One region of the Alcaligenes parafaecalis genome, then DNA from elsewhere that is predicted to be linked to it. Evidence: riboswitches for the same ligand, from Rfam matches in the RefSeq annotation. Region 1 holds a riboswitch; the other holds the start of a gene.
The links. Region 1 has a riboswitch for glycine ahead of OSH09_RS00735 (amino acid permease). Riboswitches for the same ligand answer to the same signal wherever they lie in the genome.
Positions count from the first base shown of each region.

Region 2: another riboswitch for glycine. It lies ahead of OSH09_RS02530 (D-amino acid dehydrogenase); the one in region 1 lies ahead of OSH09_RS00735 (amino acid permease).

Region 1 is NZ_JAPKNA010000001.1:160,087-176,301, forward strand. It holds gene OSH09_RS00715 (RNA polymerase sigma factor) at 1-416, shown strand, start outside; gene OSH09_RS00720 (FecR family protein) at 494-1,564, shown strand; gene OSH09_RS00725 (FRG domain-containing protein) at 1,854-3,209, opposite strand; gene OSH09_RS00730 (TonB-dependent siderophore receptor) at 3,711-6,113, shown strand; gene OSH09_RS00735 (amino acid permease) at 6,361-7,767, opposite strand; glycine riboswitch at 8,147-8,236, opposite strand; gene OSH09_RS00740 (DedA family protein/thiosulfate sulfurtransferase GlpE) at 8,525-9,469, shown strand; gene OSH09_RS00745 (DMT family transporter) at 9,588-10,463, opposite strand; gene OSH09_RS00750 (LysR substrate-binding domain-containing protein) at 10,608-11,546, opposite strand; gene OSH09_RS00755 (lysozyme inhibitor LprI family protein) at 11,660-12,079, opposite strand; gene aqpZ (aquaporin Z) at 12,327-13,025, opposite strand; gene OSH09_RS00765 (nuclear transport factor 2 family protein) at 13,441-13,806, shown strand; gene OSH09_RS18325 (DUF3325 domain-containing protein) at 13,834-14,253, opposite strand; gene OSH09_RS00770 (DUF3649 domain-containing protein) at 14,175-14,540, opposite strand; gene OSH09_RS00775 (PepSY-associated TM helix domain-containing protein) at 14,468-16,126, opposite strand.
Region 2 is NZ_JAPKNA010000001.1:540,095-556,309, forward strand. It holds gene OSH09_RS02515 (MarR family winged helix-turn-helix transcriptional regulator) at 1-316, shown strand, start outside; gene OSH09_RS02520 (VRR-NUC domain-containing protein) at 356-2,023, shown strand; partial or broken gene OSH09_RS02525 (ATP-dependent DNA helicase) at 2,821-4,197, shown strand; gene OSH09_RS02530 (D-amino acid dehydrogenase) at 4,142-5,503, opposite strand; glycine riboswitch at 5,552-5,632, opposite strand; glycine riboswitch at 5,637-5,724, opposite strand; gene OSH09_RS02535 (ABC transporter ATP-binding protein) at 5,817-6,887, opposite strand; gene OSH09_RS02540 (ABC transporter permease) at 6,884-8,650, opposite strand; gene OSH09_RS02545 (ABC transporter substrate-binding protein) at 8,722-9,807, opposite strand; gene OSH09_RS02550 (sensor histidine kinase) at 9,901-12,438, opposite strand; gene OSH09_RS02555 (response regulator transcription factor) at 12,438-13,112, opposite strand; gene nadB (L-aspartate oxidase) at 13,194-15,065, opposite strand; gene nadA (quinolinate synthase NadA) at 15,065-16,198, opposite strand.

The DNA of each region.
Region 1 (16,215 bases):
AGGATGCCACTCATGATGTCATGGTGCGTGCCCTGGAAACTGACTGGCCCTGCCTGCCCAACCCCAATCCGCGCGCCTATTTCCATCGCAGCGTGCGCAATCGCCTGATTGATGTGCATCGTCATTCCAACTTTTTGGAGACCGTGCCTTTGCATCAGTTGGGGGAGGACGAGCACCCCTTGGAGTGCGACCCTGACAGTTCCATACGCACCGTGCAGTTACTGTCTTCCTTGAAAGAGGCCCTGAGCGAGTTGTCCCCCAAATGTCGGCAAGTCTTCTTGTGGCATCGGCTGGAGGGATATACTCAAGCGGAAATTGCAGACAAGCTGAACATTTCCGTGAACATGGTGGAGAAATACATGATCCAGGCCATGCGCCATCTGCGCGAGCGCCTGAAAAATCATGCTCCCCATTAAGAGAACAAAGGGCACTTGGCCCGCGTAGGCAAGACTAACAATCCCGGCTGTCTGCTCTTTGTATTTTGCTGCTTTCCATGACTTCAGAATCTCCCTTACTTCCTGACAATCCCCACGATGCCGCTGCTTACTGGTTTGCGCGTGTGCACTCGGGCGATTTCAGCGTTGCAGAGGAAAAGCGTTTTCTGGAGTGGAGACAGGCAGATAGCCAGAACGAGTTTGAGTACCGGGCTTTGGAGAGTATCTGGCAAAGCAGCTTGATGATTCCGGATGAGGAGTTGCGGGAGATGTTGGATGAGGATGCTGAGGCTGGTTTGGCCTCGGCTGATGGCTTGGCTGAGGTTTCAAGCGAGCACGCATCCAAGACATCACCCAGGGCCTCCTTCGCAATACCTCCCAACGCAGCACGCCGTCGTTTTCTCTGGCAAGGTGCAACGCTTGGCGCCGTCGCAATACTAGGTGCAGGCGGTGTTTACATCGCGCAACAAGATACCGTCAGCCATGCCCTGAGCTACATCACCGCCTTCGGTGAACAAAAAACCGTGACGTTGCCCGATGGCTCCGAAGTCCATATGAATGTCTCCACGGAGCTGGTACTGCATTATCAGGCCGACCGGCGTCAGCTCACCTTGCTGAAAGGGGAGGCGATGTTTGCGGTTCAAAGCGACAAGAATCGTCCCTTTATCGTAGATGCCGGGCAAGTTCAGGTTGAAGTCACAGGCACTGTATTCAATGTGCGTCGTCATGCCCAAGGCAATGTGGAAGTAGCCGTAACCGAAGGCTCCGTTCAAGTCTCGTCCGGGCCCTGGTGGAATCGCCAACAAGCATCGCTGACACCGGGCATGCTGGCGCAGGGTAGTGAAGAGCAGGCCTGGTCGGTGCAGCGAACGGATGTTGCGGCACGTACCGCCTGGCGACAAGGTAAAGTGGTGTTTCGGGATCAGACCCTGGACGAAGTGGTTCAGGAAATGAATCGTTATTTGCCTGAACCGATTGAGCTGATGGACGAAAAGTTAAAGCGTCTTCGTATGGCAGGGGTTTTCAATATCGAAGATGCGCAGGGCTTTTTGATGGCGCTGCAGGAGCAGTTGCCGGTGACGATAGTGAGCCGTTCGGATGGGCGGGTGGGGGTGGCTGTAGAGCGGTGATGTAAATGGAGTTTTGCAATGGAAGCGTTATGGCTGCTTTCGGCCAGTTCCGGCCGTTCGCCATCGTCGGTGCGTGGTCATTCGAGCGGCGGTTCACCTCAAACAGCGGCCCTCCACAGTCGGACGGCATTAGGTCGGTTGCCGCGCCGAGTTCTCCCTCCGCCCTCGCGTGCATGGCCGAGTGGCTTGACGCCGCGTGCGATGACGTTAAGCTTCGGGAGCTGCGTAGGCTTGAGGAAACATTCGCCTTGTGGCGTTAGCTACGCGATGCCGACGCAAGAGTAATACCTCATTGCCCTGTTGCGGCTCGAAAAAGATGCAAATGTGCATAGCTCAACGGGCCGATGGTTTTAAATTGCCCATCAGCCAATGCGTCATTCAAAATTCGCAGCAGGTTGAAATGTCGCTCATGCACCAGATCGTTGTTGCATGGACATTCATCAATGTGCTTCGCCTTCTTCCAGACGTCGCCCTCCAAGCTATAAAACCAACCAGCGCTTACGCCACCGCCAGAGGGAACGTTAGTAGGGTGCCCAATCAACAGCGCTGTAACCTCGACAAGCCCATCGCCCGTTCGTCGTACGAAAACGCCCTTGTCGCAAACATATGAGTCAGAGCGCTCAGGTGGGCGTATAGGGGCATCGAGTTCGATCACAAATGCTCCATGTCCATTGAGTAGCTTTGTCACCTCAGGCAACGAAAAGGTCGCTGGAGGCGAACTGTAGTATGCCGTCTCCTGCATCCGATAAAAACGAAAATCGGTAAGATCGGAGATAACTTGTCGCTGCTCGTCGATCCAGAACTCATCGTACAGGATGGTTTGGGGCGGCAGGTGTTTCGTAAATTCGACTCGATACTCGGGTAGGTCAAGTCCTCGATGGAATACCGGGATTGTCATCTCGTCCTTAAAGACACGTTGCCACGGAATATCGAGCAACGCATGCAGTAAGAAGTCGGTTTTCGCCGATGGGAAAAGATCGTTCGTGTTGTTAAGTCCAGCCTCCGCACACCGCTGTAGCAGCACGCCGTTTTCAACAGTCAGATGCGCTACGACTGCATCGGAAGGCAAGCGGCTCACGATTCCAGCAAGGCAGGCGTGTTGCGCGTGAAATCGCAACGGTCCGCCTTCCACGCTTATCTCGTCCAAGTCGTGCAGTCCGACCTCTCGCGCCTTTAGTGCAGCGATGTCAATCACATACAGGTGTCCCTTCCCAGTCGTAACCTCGGCATAGCTCGCCTGCGTGTGTACAAGCCAAACGGGGTCTTCCTCGTGGTTTTCACACATGTTGATCGTTCGCTTTTCGGAATACTGATGTGACGCGAACCAGCAAGCGACCGTCAGTGATTTTGTCAGGTCGATGTAGAAAGAACGCCAACCATAGTGCTGAAGTATCGCCTGCACAAATTCATCACTAATATCTTCGTACTTAGCCCCGCTAACCGCCCTGATGAGTGCTCTAGCAAAGTAGAGCCATTTCTGCATCAACGGAGGAACGCAGCCCTTCCGTTCAAACGATGTCGGAAAGCTCGGAGCACCTGTCTCGTCAAAATAGTGTTTTGCTTGTCCGCGAAAAAGGAATCCGTTCACGAATCGCTGCTCCACCATCCTCAGTTCTTCGATAGTCGTTATGGATAGGGTTTCCAATCTAATTCCTTTTTTTAGGCTCGAACTGGCGAACAAAACGATAGCCCGTTTCTCTGCTCGTGTCTCGGTTCGTCGGGTCGGGCTTTGCTTTTAGATCGTCGCCATCACGCCCGGTCATTGGTCGCACCTTGTACAACACGCCATAGTGGCGCAAGCCGTCCGCTTCACTTTGAGAGCGGTCGTTGGCATACCAGCGAATCTAATGACGGCAACGGGTCGGAAGCAGGCATATGAATATGCCTTTTTATCGAACAAATTGTATAAGCACAGTTAGTTCAAATGTACACAGAGGTTAATCGGCTCCTAATTCGGCTGCTGCACTGGTTTGTTGCTTGTTAGTGATAAGTTCCTTCAAACCCCATTCAGGGTTTTCCGCCCCCCGTCCGTTGTACCTATGAAGGCAGGTTTTCCGCACTCCCCGTGCGGCCTGCCCCCATCCTTTGGCCAAAGGGATCCCCCATTCGTACATCTACAGGACCTCTGTCTGTTAGGAAGACCTCTGTGACTCTCCGTTCCTCTCGTTCTCACTCCCTGACTGGGCGTGCGGCTCGTTTCCCTTTGGCTGCGCCTGCCTTGAAGCTGGCGCTTTCCCTGGCTTTGTCGGCTACGTTTGTACCTGCTGTTTCCTTTGCCCAGCAAGCGGATGTGACGGTTTCGATTCCGTCCTCGTCCTTGGGTGATGCCTTGCTGCAATTAGGCCAGCAAACCTCTTTCCAGTTTATTTACACCTCCGACCTGGTGCGCGGTATCCAGGCTCAGTCCGTGTCTGGTCGCATGGCGCCGGAAGCGGCTTTGGACAAGTTGTTGCAGGGCACGGGCATTGCTTACACCCGTACTGGCAACACGATCCATCTGCGCAAGAAGGTGGATGTGGAGGAGCTGGCAGCGATCAAGGTGCGTGCTGCCAGCCCTGTCACGGAAGGCTCTGGCTCTTATACCGCCGCTGGGCCTAGCCGCACAGCGACGGGGTTTGATTTGTCTTTGCGCGAGACGCCACAGTCCATCACTGTCATGACGCGCGAGCGTCTGGATGACTTTAATTTGTACAAATTGTCTGATGTATTGGAGCAAACGCCCGGTGTATCAGTAGACCGGCAGGGAGATGCTGTTAACTTTGCGATTCGTGGCTCGGCGGTGAATATGCAGACCGACGGGATGCGTCAGAAGGCCAGTGGCTGGCTGGTCAATACGCAAACCCAGTACTCCATGGACGATATGGCCGAAATTGACCGTATTGAGGTATTGAAAGGGTCGTCCGGGCTGATGAGCGGAGATGGGGCTTATGGGGGCACGGTCAATATGATCCGCAAGCGCCCAACCGATGACTTCCAGGCCAGCATTGGCACGGCCGCCGGTAGCTGGGATAACTATCGAATTGATGCCGATGTTAGTTCGCCCTTGAATAAAAGCGGTTCCGTGCGAGGTCGTCTGGTTGCAGCCGCCTCGGATGGCAAGAGTTTCCAGAATTATGTGAAAACCAGTAGCAAGACGTTCTACGGGATTGTGGAGGCTGATCTGACGGATCGCACCTTGTTGACGCTTAGCTTTACTCAAAAAAACCGTACGATTAAAGGTGCCGCAGGCACATCGATGATTCAGGCTTATGCGGCAGATGGCCAGTTCCTGGGGATCAAGCCACGGGAATTCAATGTGGCTGCTCCATGGTCCGGCTACGAGCAGCAAAGTAATACCTTGTTTCTTGATTTAACGCATCGCTTTAGCAATGATTGGTCCGCGACGCTGAAAGGAAGCCTGGATAAGACAGTTAACCCGGGTGAGCAGGAAGGAGTTTGGTTTGCCGGCCAACCCGCGATGATCGATGTGGCTTGGTCACGCGATTATGAAACCCGTAATCGCAATCTGGCTTTAGCGGTGCAAGGCCCATTCTCGTTGTTGGGACGTCAGCACGAGTTGCGTTTCGGGGCGGATACCTACAGAACGACGACAGAGTCCTATGCAGCGGCGGGTCGACTTAGCAATCTGGGTTTGGACTATGCGGACGGTGGAGCAGTGATTGAAATCCCCGATTTCACTACTATGCCCATTAGTAATCATAGCTATTTCAGCTCGCAGCGAAACTCGCTGTATGCAGCAGGCTTATTCAGTCTGGCGGACCCTGTCAAACTGATTGGTGGCGTGCGTTACACCGATTTCAAGCAGTTTGATGAAACTCCGTACTCGTACAGCAATAATGACTTCAAGCAACATGGGGTAGTGACGCCTTACGCGGGTCTGGTGGTGGATCTGAACGATCAGATTTCTGTTTATGGTAGTTATGCCAGCATTTTTAAGCCGCAAGGCGCCAAGGATATGGATGGCAAGACCTTAGATCCAGAGCGTGGTGTGACTTATGAGCTGGGTGTGAAAGGCGAGTTTTTTGATGGTGCCTTAAATGCCAGCGTGTCTCGTTTCTGGATGAAGACTAACAATACGGCGGAGTCCACGGGCGAGGTTCGCCCAACCGGGGAGACGATTTACCGTGCAGTTAATGGCGCGATGCGTCGCGGTTACGAGCTGGAACTGTCGGGTGAAGTGGCTCCCGGCTGGCAATTGCAGGGAAGCTACGTTCAAAATAGCAGCAGTTTGAAAACGACTGACACTGTGCCTAAACACCAGTTTAAATTGGCCAGTAGCTATCGTTTTGCTCAGTCCTTGCCAGGCTTGTCTGTGGGCGTCGCAGCACGTTGGCAAAGTAAAGCATCGACTCGACTTATGGATCAGCCCTCTTATTGGTTGTTTGATGTGATGGCTCGTTATCAGGTCAACAAACATCTAAGCCTGGGGGCCAATGTGAATAATGTGTTTGATAAGAAATACATGGCAGGTTTGCGAGAGGCCGGGCGTATTCAGTATTCCTGGGGTGCGCCAAGAAACTTCACGGTGAATATGCGTTACCAGTTCTAAGCTAATTGGGAATCAAGGCTGTGAACGAAGCTACATGTACTTGAATCCCCCTTATGCAATCTGCATTAAAAAAGCCACCCGTTTGGGTGGCTTTTCGCATCCGGGCTCCAGCCTCGTTCCAGTTCTGCTGCCCAAGGGCAGCGAGTTGGAGTGTTGCCAGTGTGTGCCAGCCAAGTTTTGTAGAACGAGGCCAGACCCGACTGCGGCAACACGGTTCTTGGTAGAACCGTGTTGTTTACATCACAACTTAGCTGACGCTTTGCGCCGCCAGGCCCAATGCCAAGTCTTTCTTCATGCGTTTCTTGTAGAAAGGCAGGCAGATGAACAAGGCCAGGAACCAGAATGGCGTGGCAATCAGGCCGATCAGGGTTTCTTCTTCCTGGCTGAACAAGTACAGCGCAAAGGCAAAGAACACCAGCGTCAGATAGCACATGGGAATCGCAAAGGGCATTTTGTAGCTCGATGCGGCATGGGCTTCAGGACGAACGCGACGGTACTTCAGGTAGGTGATCAGGATCACGGCCCAGACAAAGATAAAGCAGATGCTGGCCACGGTGGTCACGATGGTGAACACGCGCATCACGTCGCCTTCTGCGTAAAGCAGGAACAGGCTGGACAGCAAGAGGGCGCAAGAGTAGATCAGACCATTACGGGGGGTGCCGTTACGCGACAACTGGCTGAATGCTTCGGGAGCCAGCTTGTTTTTGGACAGACCGTACAACATGCGGCCTGTCGAGAACATGCCGCTATTGGCGGACGACAGGGCCGAGGTCAGCACCACAAAGTTGATGATGGCTGCTGCGGCACCCACGCCAATCAGCAAGAACATATTTACAAACGGGCTCTTGTTGGGAGCAACAATATCCCAAGGGGTGACGGTCATGATGGCGGTCAGGGCCAGCACGTAAAACACAATCACGCGAACGGGAATCTTGTTGATGGCTTTGGGCAGGTTCTTGGCAGGGTCAGCCGTTTCAGCAGAAGCCGTACCCACCAGCTCAATACCCACGAAGGCAAAGATGGCGATCTGGAAGGCGGCAAAGAAGCCATGCAATCCATTGGGGAACATGCCGCCGCGGTCCCACAAGTGGGTCAGGCTGGCTTTTTCGCCGGTCGGGCCGACAAAGCCGGTGAACAGCAGGTAAGCACCCACGCCAATCAGCGCAACAATGGCAATGATCTTGACCAAAGCAAACCAGAACTCCAGCTCGCCAAACAATTTGGCCGACAGCAGGTTAAAGATCAGCAAGAAGGCGATACACGCCAGGCCGGGAAGCCAGAGCGGAATGTCCGGCCACCAGAATTGGGTGTAGCCGGTAATGGCGACAATATCCGCAATACCAATAACCACCCAGCAGAACCAATAGCTCCAGCCCAGAAAATAGCCCATGGTCGGGCCCAGAATATCGGCGGAGAAATCCACGAAAGATTTGTATTCCAGGTTATGCAGGAGCAATTCCCCCATTGCCCGCATAACAAAAAACAAAAAGAACCCGATGATCATGTATGTGAACAAGACCGAAGGTCCGGCCAGGCTAATGGTGCGGCCTGATCCCATAAATAGCCCTGTACCGATAGCGCCTCCAATTGCTATCAGTTGCAGGTGCCGGTTTTTCAACGAGCGCTGCAGTCCAGATGAATGTTGCTGAGACACACTGTTCTCCTAGTTTTTTTTCGTTCAAATGCGTAATTATGACTGTGCTGCGAGAAAACAAAGGGCACAACCCGTCCTCAAGGACGGTTTTCTTGATGCCGATCTAAATAGGGTATGGAGCGCACAGCAGTCCTCCTTGTTCTGACGACATGAAATGTCAAAACAGACCTGTGTGCGAATAAAAATGGGAATAGGGATGTGGCGTGTCAGGCGGCCAGAAAATGGCACCCGACTATCTGCTCATAGATAGGCTCCGGACGAATAGGTGAACACAGGCCATATGGCCTCTGTACCCCCTCTGTCCGTTTACCTGAGAGCTTATCCATCGGTTCGCGATGGTCCCCTTCGGTGGGCACTGATGTGCCTCTCTCCAGAACGTCAAGGGTTCAAGATTCTTTTGCCTGAGAGATTCCGGGGTCGTTGCTCCGTCGGCGCTTCATCAAAGTGAAGACTCTCACCTGAACCGTTATTGACGCCGCTATTGTATAGACAGGTAAAAAGCGATGACTACTATCGTTAACCTGTAGGTCTTTAATGAGAATAATTCTTGTTTATTGATCTATTTTGTGGCTGGAAGGTCAACACTTGGAAGGGGAAATCGGGTGGCAAAAGAGGCGGAATGGCTCTTTATCAGGCGTCTGCACAGGGACCGCAGTTTTTGCATGGTAGCTATTCTTGAATGCTTTTAAGCTGAAACAGAAATTGGCAGGCGCCAGCCTACAATACGCGCTATCTGGCAAATTCTGTGCGTCGTTCTATGGTCGAATCCATTCTGCAACTTATCGAGCAACACGGTCTGTTGATCGTGTTTTTTAACGTGCTGGTTGAACAGGCCGGTGCGCCTGTGCCTGCGTATCCCGTGCTGGTGGTGACGGGGGCTTTGCATGAGTCTGGCGGCTACAGCTTGTGGGGCTTGCTGGGCGTGGCGGTTCTGGGGGCCATGATTGCGGACTACGGCTGGTATCTGGCTGGAAGGCGTTATGGCGGCAGATTGCTGGCCTTGTTGTGCAAGATTTCCTTATCCCCTGACTCCTGTATCCGGCAGACCGAATCCATTTATATGCGTTGGGGTGCGCCGTCTTTGATGGTGGCTAAATTCATTCCGGGCTTTGCTTCGATTGCCAGTGTTTTGGCCGGTACGGTTGGCACGCCTAAACGCAGCTTCCTGTTTTACGACATTATCGGGGCGGCCGTGTGGGCGGGCTCTGCGGTGTTTCTGGGTTCTTTGTTCAGCTCTGCTGTAGACGAACTCTTGAATGTCCTGGTCAGCCTGGGTGTGTTGGGCGGAATCCTGCTGGCGCTGGCCTTGGCGGTGTTTATTGCCAAGAAATGGTGGCAGCGTCATCGCTTCATCAAATCTTTGTGCATGGAGCGTGTCAGCGTGCAGGAGCTGCATCAGATGCTGTCTTCAGAAACTCCGCCCGTTATTGTGGATGTGCGTTCGACCTTTGTTCAGGCTCAAGGGCGCATTCCGGGAGCAATCAGTCTGGCCCTGGGCGAGGCGACGTTGAACCTGATTACCGACGGGGAAATCATTGTGTATTGCGATTGCCCCAACGAGGTGTCGGCGGCCTTGGTGTCCAAGCGTTTGCTGCAAAGTGGTTACAGCCGGGTGCGGCCTTTGGAAGGCGGTCTGGAGGCGTGGCGGGCTGCTGGTTTTGATGTACAGCGCGATCCTAATCTGCCTGAGGCAGCTTTATAAAAAAAGGCAGACAGGCTGTCTGTCTGCCGGAGTGGTGCTTGCTGGATCTGCGTTTGTGTTCAGGGTCGTGTCTGGCGACGGGCATGAGCTAAGGCAGCAGCTACAGCCAGCCCCCCGATCAGGGTTTGTGTACGGATGCTTCCAGCGTGGAGCGCGCCACGGCCAGGGTTTTTTGGCTCATCACCAGCCCACCCATGACCAGCGCAACACCCACCAGTTGCAGCGTGGTCGGCCAGACCCCTTTGATCAGCGCATCCAGAATGAACGCGGTGACTGGCACCAGCAGCATGAAGGGGGCCACGGTTACTGCACCAAGCTGTTTGATGGCGCTGAACCACAGCGCGAAGGGGCCAGCCGTCAGGACCGTCGCCAGCAGGAACAGGCCCAGCCAATGAACAGGAATAATCTGCGTTGGAATATCCTGGGTCAGCAGGGCGATCAGGCTCAGCTCAACCCCGGCAATCAGTAACTGCCAACCGGTAAAACCCAAGAGCGGGATGGGTGGTGCACCCCACTTGTTCATCAGAACCCCACCCGTTGCAATAGACAGCATGCTACCCAGCGCGGCGACAATGCCGACCATATCCAGGTGTGCCTGACTGGACATGACGACCAAGGACACACCCAGCGCACCCAAGAGGACAGCGCCAATCCGCATCAAGGCAGGGCGAGCACCCAGAATGCCCCAGGCAATAAAAATGGTGGCCAGCGGGGTCAGGGCCTGGAATATGGCGGCTACACCACCAGGAAGGCGAGTCGCAGCAATAAAGAACAGGCCAAAGAACAAGCCGGTGTTCAACGTGCCCAGCACCGCGAGTCGTCCCCACCAGGCGCGGGGAGGCAGGCTGCGGACCAGCATCAGCAAAACGATGGCGCCCCCCAAGGCCCGGACTGCTGCCAGAAACAAGGGGTTAGGCGGCAGCCAGGTGGTGGTCAGAATGTAAGTAAAGCCCCAGAGAATCGCGGCGGTGGCCGCAGCCAGTTTGGCGTTCATGTCGATGTACTCCCCATGATGAATTTTGGATGAGGAGACTATAGAAGTGCAACGATGACTTGGATAGATGGGAATATGGTCATCAGCGTTCCATAAACAGAACGACTGTGTATTTGCTGGATTTAGCCAGGTAGCCGTGCGGACTCAGGGCGAGGGAGTATGCAGAATCGTCACGAATTCCTGCCCCAGAAAATCCAGAAGGGCACGGACAGCAGGCACCAGACCCCGGCGCGAGGGGAATACTGCATGCACAACACCAGGGCGGGGATTCCAGCCTGGGGCCACATCCACCAACCTGCCATCCTGCATATAGGGGGCGACCAGCATGGCGGGCATTTGTACCAGTCCAATGCCTTGCAGCGCGGATTGCAACAAGGTCATGCGGTCGTCACAGACCAGTCGGGGCTGATACGGGATTTCTTTCAAGGTGTTTTCAGCAGTTTGCAGTTGCCAGACGGGATTGCGTAGCAGATGCTCGTCGCTGAGGGCGGGCCAGCTCCCCAACAGGTCCAGCGTTGGCAGCCCGCCCATGCGCTCAATTAAAGCGGGGCTGGCAACCAGATACTGAATACTTTCACCTAATACTTTCATGACCAGACCGCTGTCTTCCAGAGGAGGGAAGCGGACGCGCAAGGCCACATCAAAGCCTTCCCGAATCACGTCCACACGGCGATTGGTACTTTCGATTTCCAGTTTGACGTGGGGGTACTTGGCCAGATACCGAGCCAGCAATTCATTGACGCCGTAGTCGAGCAAAGCCAGCGGGCAGCTCAGACGCACCGAGCCTTGTGGTTCACTGCGATGGCGCTCGATAATTTCCTGGGCGGAGTCTGCCTCCACCAGCATGGCCAGACAGCGCTGGTAATACATCTGACCAATCTCCGTCACACTGAAGTGACGGCTGGAGCGTTGGATCAGGCGCACGCCCAGAGTTTCTTCCAGGGAGGTGATGCGTCGGCTTAGTTTGGATTTGGGGATGCCCAAAGCCCGTCCGGCGGGGGCAAAACCGCCGTGGTCCACGACCTGGACAAAGTAGTAGAGGTCATTCAGGTCGCGTGTGGACGGATGTTTGGTATCAGGCATGTCGGTAGGGTATGGCTGGGTTCAAGCGGGGGCGAAGTCCTGGCCACCAGGGCTGTCCGCTAGAGAGGGTGCGGCTTGGCGAATGCTCAAGGCCCCGTGCTCGTGGACGGAATTTACATAGCCGGTGGAACCGGGCAGCTCATGTCTCCCTCTTGGCAAGACAGGTAATTGTTGAAGTCCTTGATACGGGCTTGAGTCAGTTCATTGCGGCAACTGGCGATCAGCATGGCATGAATGCTGCCACCTTGTGTGTTGATGGCAGCAAAGTCGCACTCCGCGTCCCGAAAACCGATCCAGGCTCGTTGAGAGGTACGCAAGGCTTTGAGGGTGTCGGCATCGTCTTTCAGGCGCGTGCTGATTTCTTTGTAGAGCTTGTTCAGCTCGGCATCCGAGCTTTTGTACTCGTTGCTGATGCACTGGTTGATGGCGTTCTGATTCGTCAGGCTGTCGCAGTCGGCTGCCTGCACCAAAGCGGTGTTTGCCATCAGACTGAATCCTAAAGCGATCAGGCCGGTATTCAATATTTTTTTCATGAGGTTCTCCGCTTGTTGGGGCTTTGGTGAGCGTATGAGTCTGGGGCTAACAGTCAGGTGCTGGGTGTAAATCCTACTACATAAGGGAGACGAGCTTCGCGCCTTGCGATCTTCCTGCTGATCACACCGCTGCAGATGACATGAGCTTTCCGTAAATAGCATTGAGCCGCATCGGTTTGAACAGGCAGTGTGCCTAATTCAAACTGATGCGGCTCAATAGTGTCCTGCGATCAGGAGCTAGTGCTGCTTAATCGTCGTTGGCGTGCAGCAAGCGATACACCAGGGCACCGATGACGCCCCCTATCAAAGGAGCCACCCAGAACAACCAGAGCTGTTCCATCGCCCAGGTGCCCTGGAACAAGGCCACGCCGGTAGAGCGGGCAGGGTTAACCGAGGTGTTGGTGATGGGAATGCTGATCAGGTGAATCAAGGTCAGGGACAGACCAATCGCTACACCGGCCAGGCCTGCATGGCCGCGCTTGTGCGTGGCGCCCATGATGATGAACAGGAAGAAGGCTGTCAGCACAATTTCTGCGATCAGGGCAGCGTTGAGGCTGTAATTGTCGGGCGAGTGCTCACCAAACCCGTTGGAGGCAAAGCCAGCAACTGGATCAAAGCCGGTTTTGCCGCTGGCGATCAGGTACAACACACCCCCGGCCAGAATGCCGCCAATTACCTGCGCGACGATGTAAGGAAGCGCTTCGCGGGCAGGGAAGCGCCCGCCTGCAACCAGCCCCAGCGTGACAGCGGGGTTAATGTGGCAACCGGAGATATTGCCGATGGCGTAGCACATGGTCAGCAAAGTCAGACCAAAGGCCAGGGCAACACCGGCAAAACCAATACCCAACTCCGGATACGCAGCGGCAAAGATCGCACTTCCGCAGCCCCCAAATACCAACCAGAAAGTGCCCAAGGTTTCCGCCGTGCACCGTTTTAGTAAAGACATGATATTGCCCTGTGAGTGATTTAACACGGCAGAGTCTATCTATAAGTGAGATTCATTAATGACTTGAAAGGAAAACAACTGTTAAAAGTTTTCCTTTGTTGAGGGTGGTGTTTTTTTTATTTTATTTGTTAGAAATATCGTTTAAATCGCGGCTTGTGTCAGATGTAGGATTCTGTCGGGTTTGTGAAGACAAAGCATTTTTACCCTGACTGCCGACCCGACCCGACCCGTGTCCGTAGATAGAGTCGTTTTAGTTTTTGGAAAAAAATAGGTTTTCAAGATGCTCTTGCTTTTTAAAGCTCCTTCTAGCTCACTTAATTAGAGGTTTTGCATCCTTTAAGCTACTTCGTTTGCTCGCGTATAGTTAAGGTGTGTTCTAAAATTTTCTACAAACCCACGAGCCATCAGCACAAGCATGATTCATTCCCTGAAAGCCCTGATTCTGTCTCTTGAAGAGCGCCTGCTCGATCGCTCCACCCGTCAGGATGTGGCCGAGCTAAGTGAGTTGCTGGCTGATGAGTTCGTTGAGTTCGGTGCCAGAGGTGCCGCGTGGGACAAGGCGGAGGTTCTGGAGTCGTTGCCGGAGCAGCTATTTGAGCAGCGGCGCTTGAGTGATTTCAAGCTGACGGTATTGGCCGAGGACGTTGTCCTGGTGACTTATATTTGTGCAGTCTCGGCCAAAGAGGGTCTGCAGCGTTCTTTGCGCAGTTCAATCTGGCGGCAAAGACAGGGCCGTTGGCAGATGGTGTTTCATCAAGGGACCCGGATCGTGAACGAGTAGAAAGCGGCATACTTGTGCCGCTCTGCTTCAAGGTAATAGTGGTTTTTGGGATTTAGAGAGGCTTGCACGCTTGGCTTTTTTCTCTCGCCAGGGCCACCAAGGAAGGTAGAAACTCAGCCCTGCACTGGCGACGGTCAGCCAGCCCAGCCACACTACCGTTCCAATACTCCAGCCCCAGCCCTGCCAACACAGCGCTAAAGCTATGGCCAGTAAAGGCCAGCCAATCAGGCGGAATGCCAGCCTTTCCTTTTTGCTGGGAGGGCGATGCAAGAGTAAGGCACTTTGACGATCATTGGCTAAAGCCAGGCAGACAAAGCCTGTCAGGCTACTTATAAAAATGGCCAAGTTCAGTAATACAGTAGGGTGACTCATGACATGGCTCCTTGAGGGGCCAAGAACAGACACAGTAGTGCGATCAAGGCAGAGGTCAAGAGTAAGCCTGCCCATGCACGAAGCGCGCTGCCGGCGCTAAATACCCATATGACCGCGACGGTGTACCAGATAAAGGACAGCATGTTCGCGCTTAGTACCGCTTCGCTTCGAGGTAGTGGCCAAATGAGCGTAAGCAGTACGGTGATGGCGGATGTTAAGACATATCCTCCAATAATCGCGGCGACAATGCGTGACAGAACCTGTAAACGATAGCGAAGGCCAAGCTGGCTCATGGCGTGTCTCCCGTTAAAGGAAGTTTGCTTTGTGTAGTGGGTATATTTAGCTGCTCGGTAATCAGCCATTTTCTTTTTACTTTGATAGCCATATAGGCAAAGCCTGCAGCCAGCCCGAGCATGCTGAGGTCAAACCCGGCCAAGACCCAGTCACCATAGGGCAGGGTGACGCCCAGATGGCGGTCAGTGGTGAGGGCATTGAGAACAGGGAGCAAGGCATAGGAGCCGCAGGTCAACCAGAGAAGCTCTAACCAGGCTTGTTTCAGAGGTCGTACGGCTGCCAGCAAAAATGCGGCACCCCAGACGAGAAATAGCGCATGTATTTCCCATTGGGCACGCTCAAGCATTTGTACAGGCAGCAAGCGGTTAGCCCAGAAATAGGCAGCTAATCCAAGCGGCAAACCGATCAGGGTCCCAAGGTTCAACACGTCAACCAGTCGTAGTCCAGCCGCATCAATGTGCTCTGACAAGCTAAGGTCAGGCTTGTTAGCCAGTTTCTTTTGGTATTTGGTGCGCCGTTTGGTGGTCCACAGAATCAGACCGGTGCCGATAACAGCGCAGCCAAGCAGGCCCGAAATAAGATATAGCCAACGTAGCCACCAATCTGCAAAAGTCCCTTCATGCAATCCGAGCAGGATGTATTGGGTATTCAGGGCGGTTTTGTTGAGGGCATCGACGGTCAGTATCTGCCCATCCAGAGCACTGAAGCGCAGGGTCTCACCGCGTCTCCAATGTATGCCGCTAGCACCCGTACGGCGTAGCTCTATATAGGGTGTGCCACCTTGTGGATGCATGATGGTGACGGAGGCAATATTGTTCTTTCCCCATTGTTGTTCTGCCTGTTGCGTGATCACACTCATGGGGATTTTTGGGGGAGTGACGGGCTGATAGTCAACTTTCTGGAAGTACAGCTCATCAATAAATGCGTGTCGCCCTGCGTCAGAAGATCCGTACATCACCGTATGTCCGGCAGGAACGTACAAGGACATGAAAAACACCAGGCCCGTGTACGTAATCATCAGGAAGAAAGGCAGAGTCATGACACTGACGATATTGTGCGCGTCTAGCCAGGAGCGTTGCCCTTTCCCCGGTCTGAAGGTAAAGAAATCGGTGAAGATTTTTTTATGTATCACGACGCCAGTGACAACAGCGACCAACATCAACATGGTGCATATTCCGACTAACCAAATAGCGAGTTCCTCAGGAAGATAATGCAGGGCGTAGTGCATACGGAGCAATCCTGTGCCACCCTCTGTTGCGCGCGGCGTGATGCCAGTTTGTACTTGGCCTGTGACCGGATCCAGGGTTGCTTCACCACGGCGAGCTTCGTGTTGGAAGGGTTGCTCTTCCCAGCTAATGGATAACGGATGCTCGATACGAGGTTTAAGGTCGTGATGCGGCAAGGTAATGGTCCAGGCTTTGAAGTCCGGGGGGGATTTTGCGCGGAGTTGCTTTAAGGCGAGCTCTAGCATGGCACTGGATTGCACGGGTACAACTTGTGAAGGTAGGGGATGTTCGGGCTCCATCCATCGTGTGATCTCGTCTTTTACATAACTGGCTGTGCCGGTCAAAAATACAAAAAACAGGACCCAGGCGACGACAAGTCCTACCCACGTGTGCAGCCATGCCATCGATTGGCGAAAAGTGGCTTTCACTTTGATGTACTCCCTGTTTTAACGGCGAGTTCAGGTATAGCGCTATTCACACAAAAATCCGGAAAAATGGTGGGCTGATAGTGGGTATG
Region 2 (16,215 bases), 380 kb from region 1:
GCGTCGTTCCGGCCCGCCCTATACCTTGGCACCTACAGCCCTGTTTTCTACCTTGATGGTCAGCTCCGGCACCATGACGCATCGTTTGCAGGGCTTGGAAAAGCAAGGTTTGATTGAGCGCATTGCTGACCCGGAAGATGCCCGCCGCATTTTGGTGCGCCTGAGTCCGGCCGGTCTGGCCTGTGTGGACACTGTGGTCGTTGACCATTTGGCGAATGAAGAAAACTTGCTGGAAGGCCTGAATACCGAGCAACGTCAAAGCCTGGACAGCTTGCTGCGCGACTGGATGCGTGTGTTGGAGTCGCGCCAGAGTTGAAGGAATGCTAAAGTAGCTGGATATATACACAGCCTACTTATGACCCCGCCAGAGCTTCCTCCTTTTTACTACCTGCATAATTTTCATCAGGTTTTGCAGTGGGTACAGCACGCCAGTTCCGACTTGCTGGAGCCGGAACACGTCCATTGTGGTCGCCGCTTTGTAGCGGCTTCCCAATCTGCCCAAGCGCTGTTAGTCCGATTGCTGATGCGTAAAGGGCCTGTATTTCGCATCGACAAGCTGCGTTACGACGAGATTGCGGATCTGGATGCGGCAGTGCAAGAGCTCAGTGCCTGTGGCTTGATTGAGACGAATCCAGACCTCGATCTGGCAACCTTGTTTGCGGTCCATACCGTGCCGGAGCTGCGTCGCCTGTTTAGTGATCTGCCTGCGGCTGGGCGCAAGTCGGATTATCAGGCGTGGATCAGCCAAACCTATGGCGACCAGGCACGCCCCTTTCAGGAATGGTGCGCCGACGCCCGATTGCAGGCTCCCATGCTCCGTCTGTCCCCGGAGGTCATGCACTGGGCGCAGCGTTTGCAGCTTCTGTTCTTTGGCAATCATTATCAGGACTGGTCCGAGTTCGTGCTGAGTGATCTGGGCCTGTATCGCTACGAAACGGTGCTGCTGGATCAGGCCAGCCGGGCGTTCCGGCATGGGGAGGATGTACGCCTGTATGAAACCTTGTCTGAACTACGTGATACCCAGGACGAGGCGGATCCCGAGCAATGGGCGCAGCGCTTTGCGGCCGTGTTGACGATTGAAACGGATAGCGATTGGTTGCAGCGGCGCAAGGCAAAAACCCTGTTCCAACTGGGACAGCAAGCAGAGCGCCAGCATTGGTGGCCGCTAGCCGAGCAGGCCTACACCCAGACGAGCTGGCCGGGCGCACGCTACCGTCAACTGCGTGTATTGGAGCGCCAAGAGAACCATCAAGGTGCGTGGCCCCTGTTTTGTCAGGCCTGGGGACAGCCAGAGAACGAAAGTGAAACCCAGAAGTTGCTGCGTATGTTGCCGCGCATGCGTCGTAAATTGTCAGTCGACGTGCCGCCCAGTTCTCCGGCAAGTACACCGGCCAGTCGCACTCAACGTAGTGATCTGGTCCTGTTTGATGACGGTAATCGAGTTGAAGCCCAGGTCTTGGCGCATTGGGACAGTCCTTTGGCGCCTGTTTATTACGTAGAAAACGCCTTGTTTCCAGCCTTATTGGGATTGCTAAGCTGGGACGCTATTTTCGCTCCCTTGCCCGGCGCGTTTTTTCATCCCTATCAAGCCTGTCCTGCTGATTGGGGCAACCCGGATTTCGTATCGCGTCGTCAGAACCTGTTTGATCAAGCCTTAAGCGTCCTGGACAGCGCTGACTATAAAACCGTGATCTGGCAGCGCTGGCAGGAAAAACGCGGCATACAGTGCCCCTTGCTGATCTGGCCTGCCTTGGATGAAACCCTGATCGAGCAGGCTTTGCATTGCATCCCGGCGCAGCATTTGCAGTTGGTCTTCAAGCGCATTTTGCAAGACTGGCGCGACAATCGCTCCGGCTTGCCGGATTTGGTGCGTTTTACACCAGTCCAGCAAAGCTATGAATTGATTGAGGTAAAAGGGCCAGGGGACCGTCTCCAGGACAATCAACGGCGCTGGCTCAGTTATTTTGAGCAGCACGCCATTCCAGCCCGTGTTTGCTACGTCACTCGGCCTGAATTCGTATGAAAGCCTGGACCGTAGGCGTACGAGCTTTGTGCGAATTCACCGCCCGCAGCGGTGATCTGGACCTGCGCTTTACTCCTGCGGCCACTGCTCAGGAAGGCATTTTGGGTCATCAGCAGTTACGGCTGCGTCGCCCGGAGCATTACGAGGCGGAAGTTCCTCTGTCCTATGAAATGGAGGGGCTTCTGGTGCGGGGTCGGGCCGATGGTTTTGATCCTGTCAGCCACTGTCTGGAAGAGCTGAAAACCTATCGGGGGGCGTTTGATGCCATCCCCGAGCATCACCGTCGTTTGCATCAGGCCCAGGCCAAGGTCTATGCCGCCATGATTTGTCAGGAGCGGGACCTGCCGGGCGTGACGGTGAGTGTGGTGTATTACCACGTCGACAAGCATAAGGAGACCTGCGTATCCGAGTATCTGGAGCGCGCGGATTTGTGGGCCTTCTTCGAGGAACACTGTCGCGCCTATGTGGAGTGGGGGCGGCAGGAACAAAAACATCGTCTGGCGCGGGACCAGGCCTGTACCGATCTGCAATTTCCTTTTGAGCAGTTTCGCGCCGGTCAGCGTCAATTGGCGGTGGCTGCGTTTCGTGCGCAGCGTGACGCACAGTGCTTGTTGGCTCAAGCGCCGACGGGCTTAGGCAAGACACTGGCTGTCGTGTTTCCCGGCCTGAAGGCCATGCCCGAAGCGGGTTTGGACAAGCTTTTTTATCTGACGGCTAAAAATTCAGGCCGACAAATGGCTCTGGATGCCTTGAGCCGTTTGAGTCCCGAAGGCGAGGGGGCTTGGCGGGTGCTGGAAATGGTCGCCCGTGACAAGCAATGTCCGAACCCCGATAAAGCCTGTCATGGCCAGTCCTGTCCTTTGGCCGAAGGCTTTTACGACCGCCTTCCCGCCGCACGCCGACAAGCCCTGGAACAGCCCATTCTTGATCGCCAGCGCTTGCAGCACGTCGCGAATGAGCATCAAGTCTGCCCCTACTATCTGGGGCAAGAGATGTTGCGCTGGGCCGATGCCATTGTGGGTGACTACAACTACTTTTTCGATACCCATGCGGTGCTCTATAGCCAGACCCTGGCGCAACAATGGCGCAGTGCTGTGCTGGTGGATGAGGCTCATAACCTGGTCGAGCGTGCCCGCTCCATGTATTCAGCTTCCTTTTCGCAAGTGCAGATACGCATGGCCCGCAAGGCAGCTCCTTCGGCCTTGAAGCGTCATTTCGCTCCCTTGACTCGTTTGATGGAAGACCTGATTCCTGAGGAGGGGGGCGACCAATGGGGCTTGGAGAAAATCCCGCCCGATCTGCTGGAGCAGTGTGAGTATTTGGCGGCCCGTCTGGGGGCATACGTGGCTGAAACCCCCATGCCGCAAGACAGTCCCTTGCTGCAGTTTTATTTTGAGCTGCTTTATTTTGTGGATTTGGCCGGACAATTCGGCTCGCACTCTTTGTTCGATATCTTGGCGCACCGCGATGGCGTGCTATTGAACCTGCGCAATATTGTGCCTGCGCCTTTTCTGGCTGAGCGTTATGGCGATGCTCATGGTGTTGTGCTGTTCTCTGGCACGCTGAATCCTTCGCAGTTTTATCGCGACGTCCTGGGTCTGCCGCCCAGTACCACCGAACTGAATGTGGCCTCGCCGTATCGGGCCGAGCAGTTACGGGTACGCCAGTACGCGGGTCTGTCTACCCGTTATGCAGACCGAGCCCAAAGCTTGGCAGGGGTTTGCGACATTGTCGGGCAGGCCTATCAGGAGCAGCCGGGTAACTATCTCTTGTTCCTGAGCAGCTTTGATTATCTGGAGCAGGTCAGCCAAGCTTTGCAGGAACGCTGGCCGGATATGCCCCTGTGGCACCAACAACCGGGCATGAGCGATCATCAACGAACGCAGTTTCTGGATCGCTTTACGCTGGACGGGAAGGGAGTAGGTTTGGCGGTGTTGGGCGGGGCGTTTTCCGAAGGGGTGGATTTACCCGGTAAACGCTTGATCGGTGCCTTTATTGCCACCTTGGGATTGCCGCAATTCAACCCTGCCAATGAGTCGGTGAAGCAAGTCATGGCCCAGCTCTTTGGGGAGCGGCGGGCCTATGACTATACCTATCTTTATCCGGGACTACGCAAGATTACACAGGCCGCGGGTCGTGTGATTCGCGATGAGCAGGATCAGGGCTTTGTGTATCTGCTTGACGAGCGCTATGGGCAGCGGCGGGTGCAGCAGTTGTTGCCGGACTGGTGGCAAATTGAGCAGGTGCGGACTGACGCTCGTTCTGGGCAATGACTTCAGTAATGATTTGAGCGGTAGCGGCAGACAAAGTCCAACCCAGGTGACCGTGACCCGTGTTGTAGTACACGCCAGGACGACTGCCTGCTTTCACGCGTGGCAGCATGTCCGGCATCATGGGACGCAGACCGGCCCACGGCACGACGCGGTCGGTTGCGGCATCGTGGAAGTTGCGGCGTGTCCAGTTGGTCAGCGGGGCAATACGGTCGGCACGTATGTCTTTGTTGCTGCCGTTGTATTCCGCCGTACCCGCCACGCGCAGTCGTTCCTTGCCCAGGCGGCTGGTCACAATCTTGGCTTCTTCGTCCAGCAAGCTGACCCAAGGGGCGGCATGTTGGGCTTCTGGCGTATCCAGATAGACCGAGATTGAATAGCCTTTCACAGGGTAAATATTGACGTAGTCGCCCAGCATATGGGCCAGATGACGGCTGCCTACACCGGCGCAAACCACCAGGGAATCCACGGACAAGGTATGCGTGTGCGCTTCAGCGCCGTCACCCGTGCGCAACTGGATACGGTGCGGAGGGCCGCAATCAATACCCAGCACTTCCGTATCTTGCAGGAACTTCACGCCGCGCTTGGCGCACGCATCCGCTAGCCCGCGTGTGTATTTGTGAATATCGCCTGTGGCATCAGAAGGCGTGAAGAAACCGCCGTAGTAGGTGCCTTGCAAAGCAGGTTCGATCTGGTGAATTTCGTCATTGGTGACGGTGCGGCGCTCCAGACCTCCTTTGTGCAGCAGTTGGCTGACTTTCTTGCCCGACTCAAAGCCGCCTGCCGTGTGGTAGATGTGCAAGATGCCGCGTTGTTCCAGGTCGAAATCAATGTTTTCGTCCTTGGCCCATTGGTACAGATTCTCGCGGGCCGTAATAGCCAGCTTGACGGTTTCAATGGTGTTGCGCTCGTAGCCGGAGATGGCACCCATAAACTGTGCCATCCAGCTATATTTGTGCCAGCTTGGTTTAGGGTTGAACAGCAGTGGGGCGTCTTTGCGCATCATCCACTTCAAGCCCTTGAGAATAGTGCTGCGGCTGTTCCAGACCTCGGCATTGCAAGCGGAAAGCTGCCCGCCATTAGCGAAGGAGGTTTCCATCGCAGGGTAGCGCAGGCGGTCGATAACGGTGACTTGATAGCCTTTCAGGCTAAGGGCGTAGGCGGTGGTAATTCCGGAAATACCGGCGCCAATGACGGCAATATGCGACATAACAGGCTCCTGACAGGTGAATTGCCACCAAATAGTGGCAATACCCCATCTGTCCTGTGACCTGAGAGTTTATCCAACCAGTGTGTCTGGCTGGGCTCCTTCGGTGGGCGTCGTGCGCCGCTCTCCAGAGTGTCGGGCTGGTACGATCCTTTTGCCTGAGAGATTCCGGGGTGGTTGCTCCGTCGGCGCCTGACTGAACAGGTCTCTTTCATACCGCCTGTAATGACGCGACTACATTAGCTGTGCTTGCAAAACTGCGCAATCAGGGTAAACCGGGAGCCCAAGGAGCGGGCTCCCGGTTGTGGGCTGTGGATCAGGAAGGATAAATCCACAGTTTGGAGGGGGGCAATTGCAGGTGATGTATGCCACCGGGCAGGGGTTCCGGCCCAAAAGCACGCAAGGTGCCTGCAGACGGGTCAGCCATGCGGAACACGTGCTCCCACTTGTCGCCCAGGTACATGCTGGTGGACAACTGCAGTTGCAGCGTATCGGGGCCAGGCTGGGCGTTCAGGTGTACCTGTTCAACACGGATCACGGCAGTGGCTTGCTGACCGGATGTCAGGGGGGCGGCTGCATGGCCCCATAGCTCCCAGCCGGGGCCACTTAGGCGGGTTTGCTGATCGCGCTGTTCGGTGACTTTCCCTTGCAGGCGATTGTTGGAACCCATGAACTCGGCTGTATAGAGCGTCTTGGGATTGCTGTAGACCTCTTGGGGCGTGCCTTGTTGCTCGATCTCGCCCCCGTTCAGCAGCAAGATGCGATCGGAAATGGCCATGGCTTCGGCTTGATCGTGGGTCACCATCAAGGCTGACAAGCCCATCTCCACAATCAACTCGCGCAGGAACACACGGGCTTCTTCACGCAGTTTGGCATCCAGGTTGGACAGCGGCTCATCCAGCAGAATGACGGGCGGGTTGTAGACCAGCGCACGTGCAATGGCGACCCGTTGTTGCTGCCCACCCGACAACTGGCTGGGGTAGCGTTCGCCCAAACCTTTCAGGCCTAGCTGATCCAGAATGGCTTCTACCTTCTGGCGGCTCTCGGCCTTGGGGGTTTTGCGCAAGGTCAGCGGATACGCCACGTTTTCCTGTACCGTCATGTGCGGCCACAAGGCGTAGGACTGGAAGACCAGCCCCAGGTTGCGGGCCTCGGCAGGCAGATCGACACGGGCCTTGGAGTCGTACAGCACATCATTATTGATGGCGATGCGGCCTTGAGAAGGCTGCTCCAGCCCGGCCACAGCACGCAGCAAGGTCGTCTTGCCGCTGCCCGAAGCGCCCAGCAGGGAAACCACTTCGCCTTTGTTCAGGCTCATGGAGACGCCTTTCAGGACGGGATTGCGGTCGTAGGCCAGATGGATATTTTCTACAGTCAGCTCGGTCATCGTAGTTTCACTCCGAAGCGCAATGCGATGGTCAGGCCAATGACCACCAACACGATATTGATAAAGGACAGGGCAGCCACAATGTCGATGGCACCGGTGGCCCACAGGGAGACCAGCATGGAACCAATGGTTTCCGTACCGGGAGTCAGCAAGTACACACCGGTGGAGTATTCCCGCTCGAAGATCAGGAACATCAGCAACCAGGAGCCGATCAAACCAAACTTCGCCAAAGGCAGGGTGATCTGACGCGTCACCTGGCCGGGACGAGCCCCCGTGCTACGGGCAGCTTCTTCCAGCTCCGGGCCTACTTGCAGCAGGGTGGAGGAGATCAGACGCAGACCGTATGCCATCCAGACCACGCTATAGGCCAGCCACACACTGAAGATGGTGCTGCGCAAAGCACGCAGAGGGCTGACAACGACGCCTCTTAGCCATTCCGCCATAGGCAGCACGGACAGCCAGCCGTTTTCCAGGGACTGATCCAGCCACATAGGCACGAACAGGAACATCCACAGGAAGGCCAGACCCGCCAGCAGACCGGGAACCGCGCGCGGAACCAGAACGCTGTAGTCCAGAAAGCGAGTAATGCCGTCTGGCTTGCGGTGCATGGCAAGGCCGATAAAGGTGTAGCAGATCACGGCCAGCGCACCACCGAACACACCAATGGCAATCGAATTCAGAATGGCGCGCAGCAGGTTGGCTTGCCCGAAGACTTGTCTGAACGCATCCAGAGAAAGCACGTCCATCAGCGAGACGCCAATGCCCCAGTTGGACACAAACGCGCGCAGCACCACACCGACAACCGGCACGATCACGGTAAAGAACAACCATAGTGCAACCAGGGTGGCGGCAGCCCAGCGCCAGCGGCCCAGTGGCAGGGAACGAGCCTGGGAGGCTTTGCCCTTGACGGTCACAAAGCGGTTGGCGGTGCGCATCAGGCGGCGTTGCAGCATGACCAGGGGAATGGTCATGGCGATCAGAATCACGGCAACCGCGGCCATCAGGTGGTAGGACGGAATGCCCAGCTTGTTTGTCAGCTTGTACAGGTAGGTGGCCAGAACCAAGTGGCCCTCGGGGTCACCCAGCACCAGCACCAGACCAAACACTTCTAGACCCAGGAAAAACAGCAGCACGCAGGCGTACAGAATGGCCGGGCGAACCATGGGCAGGCTGACCGAGCGCATCACTTGCCAAGGGCTGGCTCCGGCGCTGCGGGCCGCTTCTTCCACGTCCGAACCCATGCTGCGCAGGGCGGAGGAAATGTACAGGTAAGCGTGTGGAACGTGCGTCAAACCGGCAATGATGACAATGCTGGTAAAGGAGTAAATGTTCCAGGGCACAAAACCGATCAGGTCCAGTGCCCAGGTGGAGAAAAACCCGACTGGCCCGGCAGCGACGATATAGCCGAAGCCCAGCACCATGGGGGATACAAAAATAGGGACCAGAATCAGCGGTTCAATCCAGGTACGACCCGGCAGATCGGTACGCACCATCAGGAAAGCAAGAATGCCACCCAAGGGAATCGAGATACCGGCCAGGCCAAAGGCCATGATGAAACCGCTACCCAGGGCTTTGTAAAAGTCCGGGTCGTCGAAAATAAAACGGAAGGCATCCAGCCCCAGAGACTTGTCAGCCGCGAAAAAAGGGGCGGATAGCAGGCTTTGGATGATGATCAGGCTAAGCGGCACATAAATGGCCAGTGCCGTTATCAGAACAACGACATGGCGCGGCCAGGCCTGCCACCGAAGGCGTAAGGCTTGCATGATAAGGATTCCAGGCGGAAAAGAGGCGGGGTGGCGGCAGGGGCCACCACCCGATTCAAAGACGAGGCGTCTTACTTATTGGCGGCAGCGCGCCATTGCTTGATGAAGTCCAGACGTTCCTTTTGTTTCAGGAAGTCCAGCAGGGACGAATCCACGGGGATGGGGGTCAGTTCCACACCGGCCAATCGCTTGGTCAGGCCGTCCACGTCGTTATCGCCTTCCACGTCAGAGCGGATCGAGGCCAGTTCGGACTTGTTGGCCAGAATGTCCTGACCGTCTTTGGACAGCATGTAGTCCAGGAAAACGCGGGCTGCATTGGGGTTTTGCGCCTTGTTGCTGATGAAGGCCACACGCGACAGGACCAGGGTGTAGTCCGAGGGGTACACAATCCCGATGGCTTTATCCTTGGCGGCGCGGGTTTCTGCATACGAACCCAGCAGGTTGTAGCCGATCAGGTTCTCGCCGGAACTGACACGCTCCATCATGGTGCCAGTGGACGATTGCAGAACCAGATTGGCCGAGCCTACGCCCTTGATGAAGTTCCAGTAGCTTTCGCCTTTCTTGCTGTCTTGAGCGGCCAGCATATAACCCACGGCGGACTTCTCGATATCGTAGGTGGTGACCTTGTTGCGGAAACGGTCCTTGTCGCTTTCCACCAGCTTGGCCAGTTCGGCGTGAGTCTTGGGCACTTCCTCAGGCTTGATCAGACGGTTGTTGTAGATGAACACCGTAGGCTCGTAGGTCGTACCAAAGGCCTTGTTTTCCCAGACGGCCCAGCCAGGCAGGGAAGGAATTTCGGGGGAAGCGTAGCTGGCGGCATAGTCGGTGGCCAGACGCATGGCCGAATCCATGGACGAGCTCCAGACCACGTCACCACTATTGCTGCCCGAAGCCTGCTCACTGATGTAGCGGTTGTACAGCTCGGTGCTGTTCATGTCGTGGTATTCGACTTTGATCTTGGGGTTTGCCGCTTCAAAGGCGGAAATCAGCGGAGCGGCTGCCTTGGTATCGGTCGTGGAGTAGACGATGACCTTGCCTTCTTTTTCGGCGGCTTGCGCCTGATCGCCTTGTGCCCAGGCCGCTTGACCGGTAAGCATGCTGGCACTGAGTGACAGGGCTAGCAGGCTCAAGCGGCTAGGGATGGTGAATGCTGACATTCGAGTCTCCTTGGTTCAGTGTCCCATCATGACGCGGGACTTTTCGGGGAACAGTGTCATTCCATTGTGTGGACTCTAGCTGTCAGCATCCTGTCACTGTTGATAGGAATGGTCTCCTGGGTTGGGAGGCGTATCGGTTACCAGACGCCGCCAGTTTTGCAGAAAGCGCTGGCGTCGGGTTGGGTCCAGTCCAACCAACAAGGAAGGATTCAAGATAAGTGGCTGAATAATCCCAATCGATTGATTTGCAACAGGTTTTGTAAACCAACTGCCTGTTTCGATGGCATTCAAATGGCCCAGGCCAGCCGGACCCGCAATGGTTTGTTGGCCTCGGGGTGAGAGCAAATAATCAATAAATGCTGCCGCCAAATCCGGCCGATGGGCCTGTTTATGAATCAATGCGCTGCGGGTAAACACCGAGACATAATCGCTGGGAACGACGATGGCAATGTCGGAACCGGCCTTTTGGCGGGCCAGCGCGTAGGAACCCAGGACGTTGTAGGCCACATCCAGGGTGCCGTTGTCCAGATCATCCAGAATGGCAGCGGTATTGGCGTATAGACGAGTGCCGACGCGGCCCAAGGCATTGGCCATCCCCCAGAAGGTGGAGGAGGTGCGCTCGTCATAAAGCGCGAACAGATAACCGACGCCACTGATCTGGATGTCATAGGTTCCGACACGGCCCATGAGTGTGCCGCTATTGCGCTCCAGCAGCCTTAGCAGCGCCTCTCGGGAGGCGGGCAGATCTGGTGGCAGGCGGGACGGTGCGTAGGCAATGACTGCGGGTTCCAGCGTGAAACCGAAGACCTCATTGCGCCAGCGTGCCCAACCGGGCATGGCATTGGTCAGGCTGGAGCTGTGGGAACGGGCATAGCCGTCGTTGGCCAGTTTGACCTGCAGATCCGAGGCCGAGCTGATGAGCAAGTCCGTATCAGGCAGGCTGCCTTGAGTGGTATGTCGATACAGGGCCGTGGAATCCATCTCGTGATAAAGAATGCGCACCTGAGGCTGGATTTGCTGGAAGTCGTGCACCAGTACTTCAAACAGCTCCGTATCGGTAGGGCCAGCGATGACGAGTAAGGGCTGATCATCCGGCTTTTGCCTGGGAGAAAGTGCCGGGTATTCATGGCTGCGTATACCCATATCGGGGCGGGCGATCTTGTCCTGCGCATGAACGGTGTCGGGGGAGGCAAGCAGGCCCGTCAATACCAGGGCGAGGACAGCCAAGGTCTGTGGCAGGGAGCTTGCAGGCTTGGGGCCTTGGATCAGCGCCGGGATTTCGATGCGGACGGTCAGCCCTTGCGGAGAGTGATCACGCAAGAGCAGGGTTCCCTGATGCGCTTGTACGACCGTGCGCACAATCGACAGGCCCAGGCCCGATCCCGGTCTGCCTTGACTGCTGGGGCCACGCTGAAAGCGCTCCAGTAAACGGGTCTTGTCCTCGTCGCTGATGCCGGGTCCCAGGTCGGAAACATCAAACACCACCAGGCCGCTGGGCCGGGTATAAACGCGTACAGAAATATGCTCGTCGCTGTAGAGCATGGCGTTGTCGATCACATTGCGCAGCATTTCCCTCAAGGAGACGTGGTCGCCCAACACTTGCGCCCGTCGGGCCGAGGGAGTGATGTGAACCTGCAGCCTATGTGCTCGGTCCGGGTCCACACGCCCTTGGATTTCCTGAATCAGCGGGGTCACGTCCAGCGGGCGCATGGTACTGCGATCCAGACGATGGCTGACCGTGGCATCCATCAGCAACTGGTTCAGCAAATGGGTGGCATGGGTGGTGTTGTTCAAAATTCGTTGAAGGCGCGGGCGTACGGTTTCGGAGCCGGGTTCGTCCATGGCAAGCTGAGTTTGCAAATGAACCGCCGCCAAAGGGGTGCGAATTTGATGGGCGGCATCGGCCACCAGGTTGTTCAAGGTCCCAACGGCAGTTTGCAGGCGCTGCATAAAGGCATTCAAGGTGTCGACGAGGCGGCGGATCTCCTTGGGAACCGGGGTGTCGATAGGCTGCAAATTGTCGTGCGAGCGTTCCCGTAGGGCGGTTTCCAATTCTGCCAAGGGAGCAAAGGCGCGCCGGATTCCCAGGCTGGTGATCATCAGGGCCAGCAGGATCAGGCCTGTTAAGGACAAGGTGCTGCGGCCCAGCAGCTCATCAGCCAGTGCTTGCCGGGTTCCCAGGGTTTCAGCCACACGTATGGTGATCCAGCCACGGCCTAGCGAATGTTCGCCTGTCAGCAAGCGCCCGATGGTGGCCACGCGTACCGGCGTGTCGTGATAGGAAATCGTGTCATAGCGCGGTTCGGAACTGGCAGCGGGGGGGAGCGTGTTGCCCAGATCCGGGTAGCCAGAAATCAGCCCACTGGTAGAACGCACACTGTAAAAAATATGCTCTTGCTCGGGCAGCATGGCCATGGCGGAGTAGGGTAGCTCCAGTGAAAGCTCGCCCTCGTCAATCTGAATGGCATTCGCAATGGTCAGCGCAGCGGCTTTCAAGAGCCGATCATAGGCAGAGTCGGCGGCGCGCTGAGCGTATTGGCGAGAGGCCAGACCGAGCGCCAGCAGAGCCGCCGCCAACAAGCAGACAGCCAGCGCCAACACGCGCTGTTGAATAGATAGAGAGCGGCGCATTAGCTGGCATCGCCCAAACTGGCCATATAGCCGGTGCCCCGCACGGTGTCGATACGGATGGCAATATCACTAAGCTTGCGTCGCAAACGGGAAACGTGCAGTTCCACCGCATTCGGGCTGGAGTCTTCATCAAAATTGAAGAGCTGCATCATCAGACGTTCTTTGGTGACTACTTGTCCGGCGCGGCTTAACAGCAGTTCCAGCAAGCAGAACTCGCGCTGGCCGAACTCCACGGTCTGATCACGGCTATTGATGCGCCGGGCTGCGATATCAATGCTGACGTGCCCCAACTGCCAGATTTCCGCTTGCGTGGTGGCGGGGCGGCGCATCAGAGCACGCAGTCGTGCTTCCAGTTCGCGCAGATCAAACGGTTTGACCAGATAGTCGTCCGCCCCCAGGTCCAGCATGGACACGCGGTCCTCGATTTCCGAACGAGCCGTCATGACCAGCACCGGCAGGCTGGGCGCTTGGCGACGCAGATGGCGCAAAATGCTGAAGCCGTCCTGATCGGGAAGCATGATGTCCAGGAGCAGAACATCCCAGTTATCCATGTCCAGATAACGCAGGGCCTGTTCGCCATTCATGACCCACTCCACGCTATGGCCGCCTGCACTGAGCCGACTGGCGATGGCTTCTCCTAAATCCTCATTGTCCTCGACCATGAGTAATCGCATATTGCCTCCATCGAATGGGCTCCTGCATGTCGAGGTGCCTCTTTATTTGGTTTTTTATTCTATCCCATGAAAACCGAGGTCTTAGTCCTGCCGGAAATGCGCGCCTAGGCTATGCGGGCGGTCCAGAGCGGCCAGCACCAGTAGCCATGCGGTGTCCAGATGAAGGCTGATGGTGTGATGGTCCACGGAATGGATGGAGTGGGGGATTATGTTGCCATTGCCATTGCCATTGCCATTGCCATTGCCATTGCTGCTGCTGCTGCGACTTGTACTCTCAGTGCCACTGTTACAAGCATTGCTACGGTCGCTGTCGTAGCTATTCGTAGAGCAGGCATCGGCGGCGCTGCAGTGATTGATTTGTTCTCGCCAGGCTTCGAGCGTGTGCAAGGCTTGCGTCAGACCCGCTCCGGTGCGCAGCAAGCCAACATGCTCTTGCATCAAACGGCGCAAGGCCGAAAGGGTGGGGCCGTTATTTACGGATGGGCTGTAGTCTTGATTGCTTTTGCCATCGATACCGCTCAGATTAGCGTTGTTGTTGTTGTTGTTGTTGTTGTTGTTGTTGTTGTTGTTGTTGTTGTTGTTGTTGTTGTTGGTGCTTATATTTATCGCTGTTGCTGCGGAAAAGGCTAGATTTGGAATCAGGCTCAAATCCAAACTTGACCTTGGGTTTGAATCTGCACTCGAGCGTGGGTATGAACCTGTACCGGTGTCTGCATTAGAAGCCTTTGCCCCAGGCACCAAAGCTGAGCGTTGGACCCTTTTGCTCGCAGCAATGGTTTCTGCTGCAGCCCGCCCCATGACGACACATTCCAGCAAGGAATTGCTGGCCAGGCGATTGGCTCCATGTAAGCCCGTGCAGGCCACTTCACCCACGGCATACAAGCCCGCAACAGTCGTACGACCCGACAAATCAGTTTGCACTCCCCCACAACTGTAGTGAGCGGCAGGCGCAACCGGTATCCAGTCCTGACGTAAATCCAATCCGCGGCGCAAGCCTTCTTCCAGCGCCTTCGGGAAATGCTGCTGCAAGGTGTCCGCGCCTAGATGACGTACATCCAGCCAGACATGATGGCTGCCTTCCTGACGCATATGTGCGGCGATGGCGCGGGACACAATGTCGCGTGGAGCCAGTTCTGCCCGAGGATCGTACTCGTGCATGAAGCGATGCCCCTGCGCATCCAAGAGATAGCCACCTTCACCGCGCAAGGCCTCTGTCAGCAGAAAAGTGGGTCCATCAGCATGCAGACAAGTCGGGTGAAACTGCACGAATTCCAGATCACGTATTGCAGCTCCAGCACGCCAGGCTAATGCAACTCCTTCCCCCAAGGCGCTGTCCGGGTTGGTGCTGTGGGCATAAAGACTGCCCAGCCCCCCGGTCGCCAGCACCACATGATCGGCCAAAATGGTTTCGTATCGCTGATTGTGTTTGTCAAAAATATCAACACCAGCCACTTCACCCCGTTCATTACGACGCAAGGCCAGTGCCTGACAATGAGGGCGTTGAAGGATATGCGGTGCCCGGTCCAGTTGAGGACTCAATGCCTGCATGATGGCGTACCCGCTGGCATCGGCCGCATGCACAATGCGACGCTGGCTGTGTCCGCCTTCGCGCGTCAGGTGTAATTGACCATCTTCCGTTCTGTCGAGCGGCACTTGCCTTTGCAATAGCCAATGCACCGCTTCTGCTGCGGCTTGCAAAATGCCACGTACCGCTTCGCTGTCCGCGTGCCGAGCACCGGCTTCCAGCGTGTCCTCAATGTGTTGCTCCAGACTGTCCTCGGCACTGAGCACGGCAGCCAATCCGCCCAGAGCCATTGGGCTGGCCCCGCAAGGAGCGGGGGCGCTGCTGAGCAAGGTCACGTTCATCGAGGAAGGCAAGGACAGGGCCAGGCTGGTGCCAGCCAGCCCTGCGCCGATGATTAACACATCTGTCTGTGTTGAGCCTGATTGCATCAAGCGGCTCCTACATGCTGGAACTGCTGGCTATGCTCGGCCAGGTCCGCACTCACACGCAGATTGCTTTGCTGTGCAGCGGCAAAATCCATCATGCGCTGCAAGGAGCGTCGTGCGCCTTCACGTAGGGCTGGGTCCACTTCAATACCGGGGCCTGGCTCATTCAGGCGCTGATGCAGGGCCTCCAGACTGTTCAAGGCCATCCATGGGCAATAGGCGCAGCTTTTGCAGGTGGCGCTTTCGCCTGCAGTGGGGGCGGCCAGAAAGGTTTTGCCCGGTGCCTGCTGGCGCATGGCGTGCAAAATCCCTTGATCGGTCGCCACGATAAAGGTGTCGGCGGGATGCTTGATCGCTGCCCGCAATAGTTGGGTCGTCGAGCCGACGACATGAGCCATGGCAACCACAGAGGCGGGCGATTCAGGGTGGACCAGAACCTGAGCATCGGGGTATTCATGAAGCAAAGCTTTCAAGCCATCCGCTTTGAATTCGTCATGAACCAGACAGGAGCCTTGCCAGAGCAGCATGTCTGCTCCAGTTTGCTGCTGGATATACGAGCCGAGATGACGGTCTGGTGCCCACAGGATTTTTTTCCCTTGAGCGTGCAGGTGACGCACGATGTCCAGGGCGATAGACGAGGTCACCACCCAGTCGGCCTGGGCTTTCACCGCCGCGCTGGTGTTGGCGTAGACCACGACTTCCCGATCAGGATGGGCGGCACAAAACTGCTTGAAGTCGTCGGGGGCGCAGCCTAGATCCAGCGAACAAGTCGCTTCGTCATGGACGGCCAACACCCGTTTTTCAGGGCTAAGAATTTTGGCTGATTCCGCCATAAAACCTACACCGGCCACCAGTACGGTGCTGGCTGCATGCTCTTGCCCAAAGCGTGCCATTTCCAGGGAATCGCCCACGCAGCCCCCTGTCTCCAGAGCCAGATCCTGAATGTCGGGGTCGGTGTAGTAGTGCGCGACCAGCACAGCATCTTGCTCAGCTAACTGCTGGGCTAAAGCACGCTTCAAAGTGGTCTTGTCCGCTTGCGTGCTGATTTTTGAAGGGACGGCGTGCCAAGTGATCTGGCGATTCAAAGTGTCTTGGACATCGGGCTGGCAGACATCAATGGGATAGTGCTGAATCATGCTTGTCCTTGATGCTC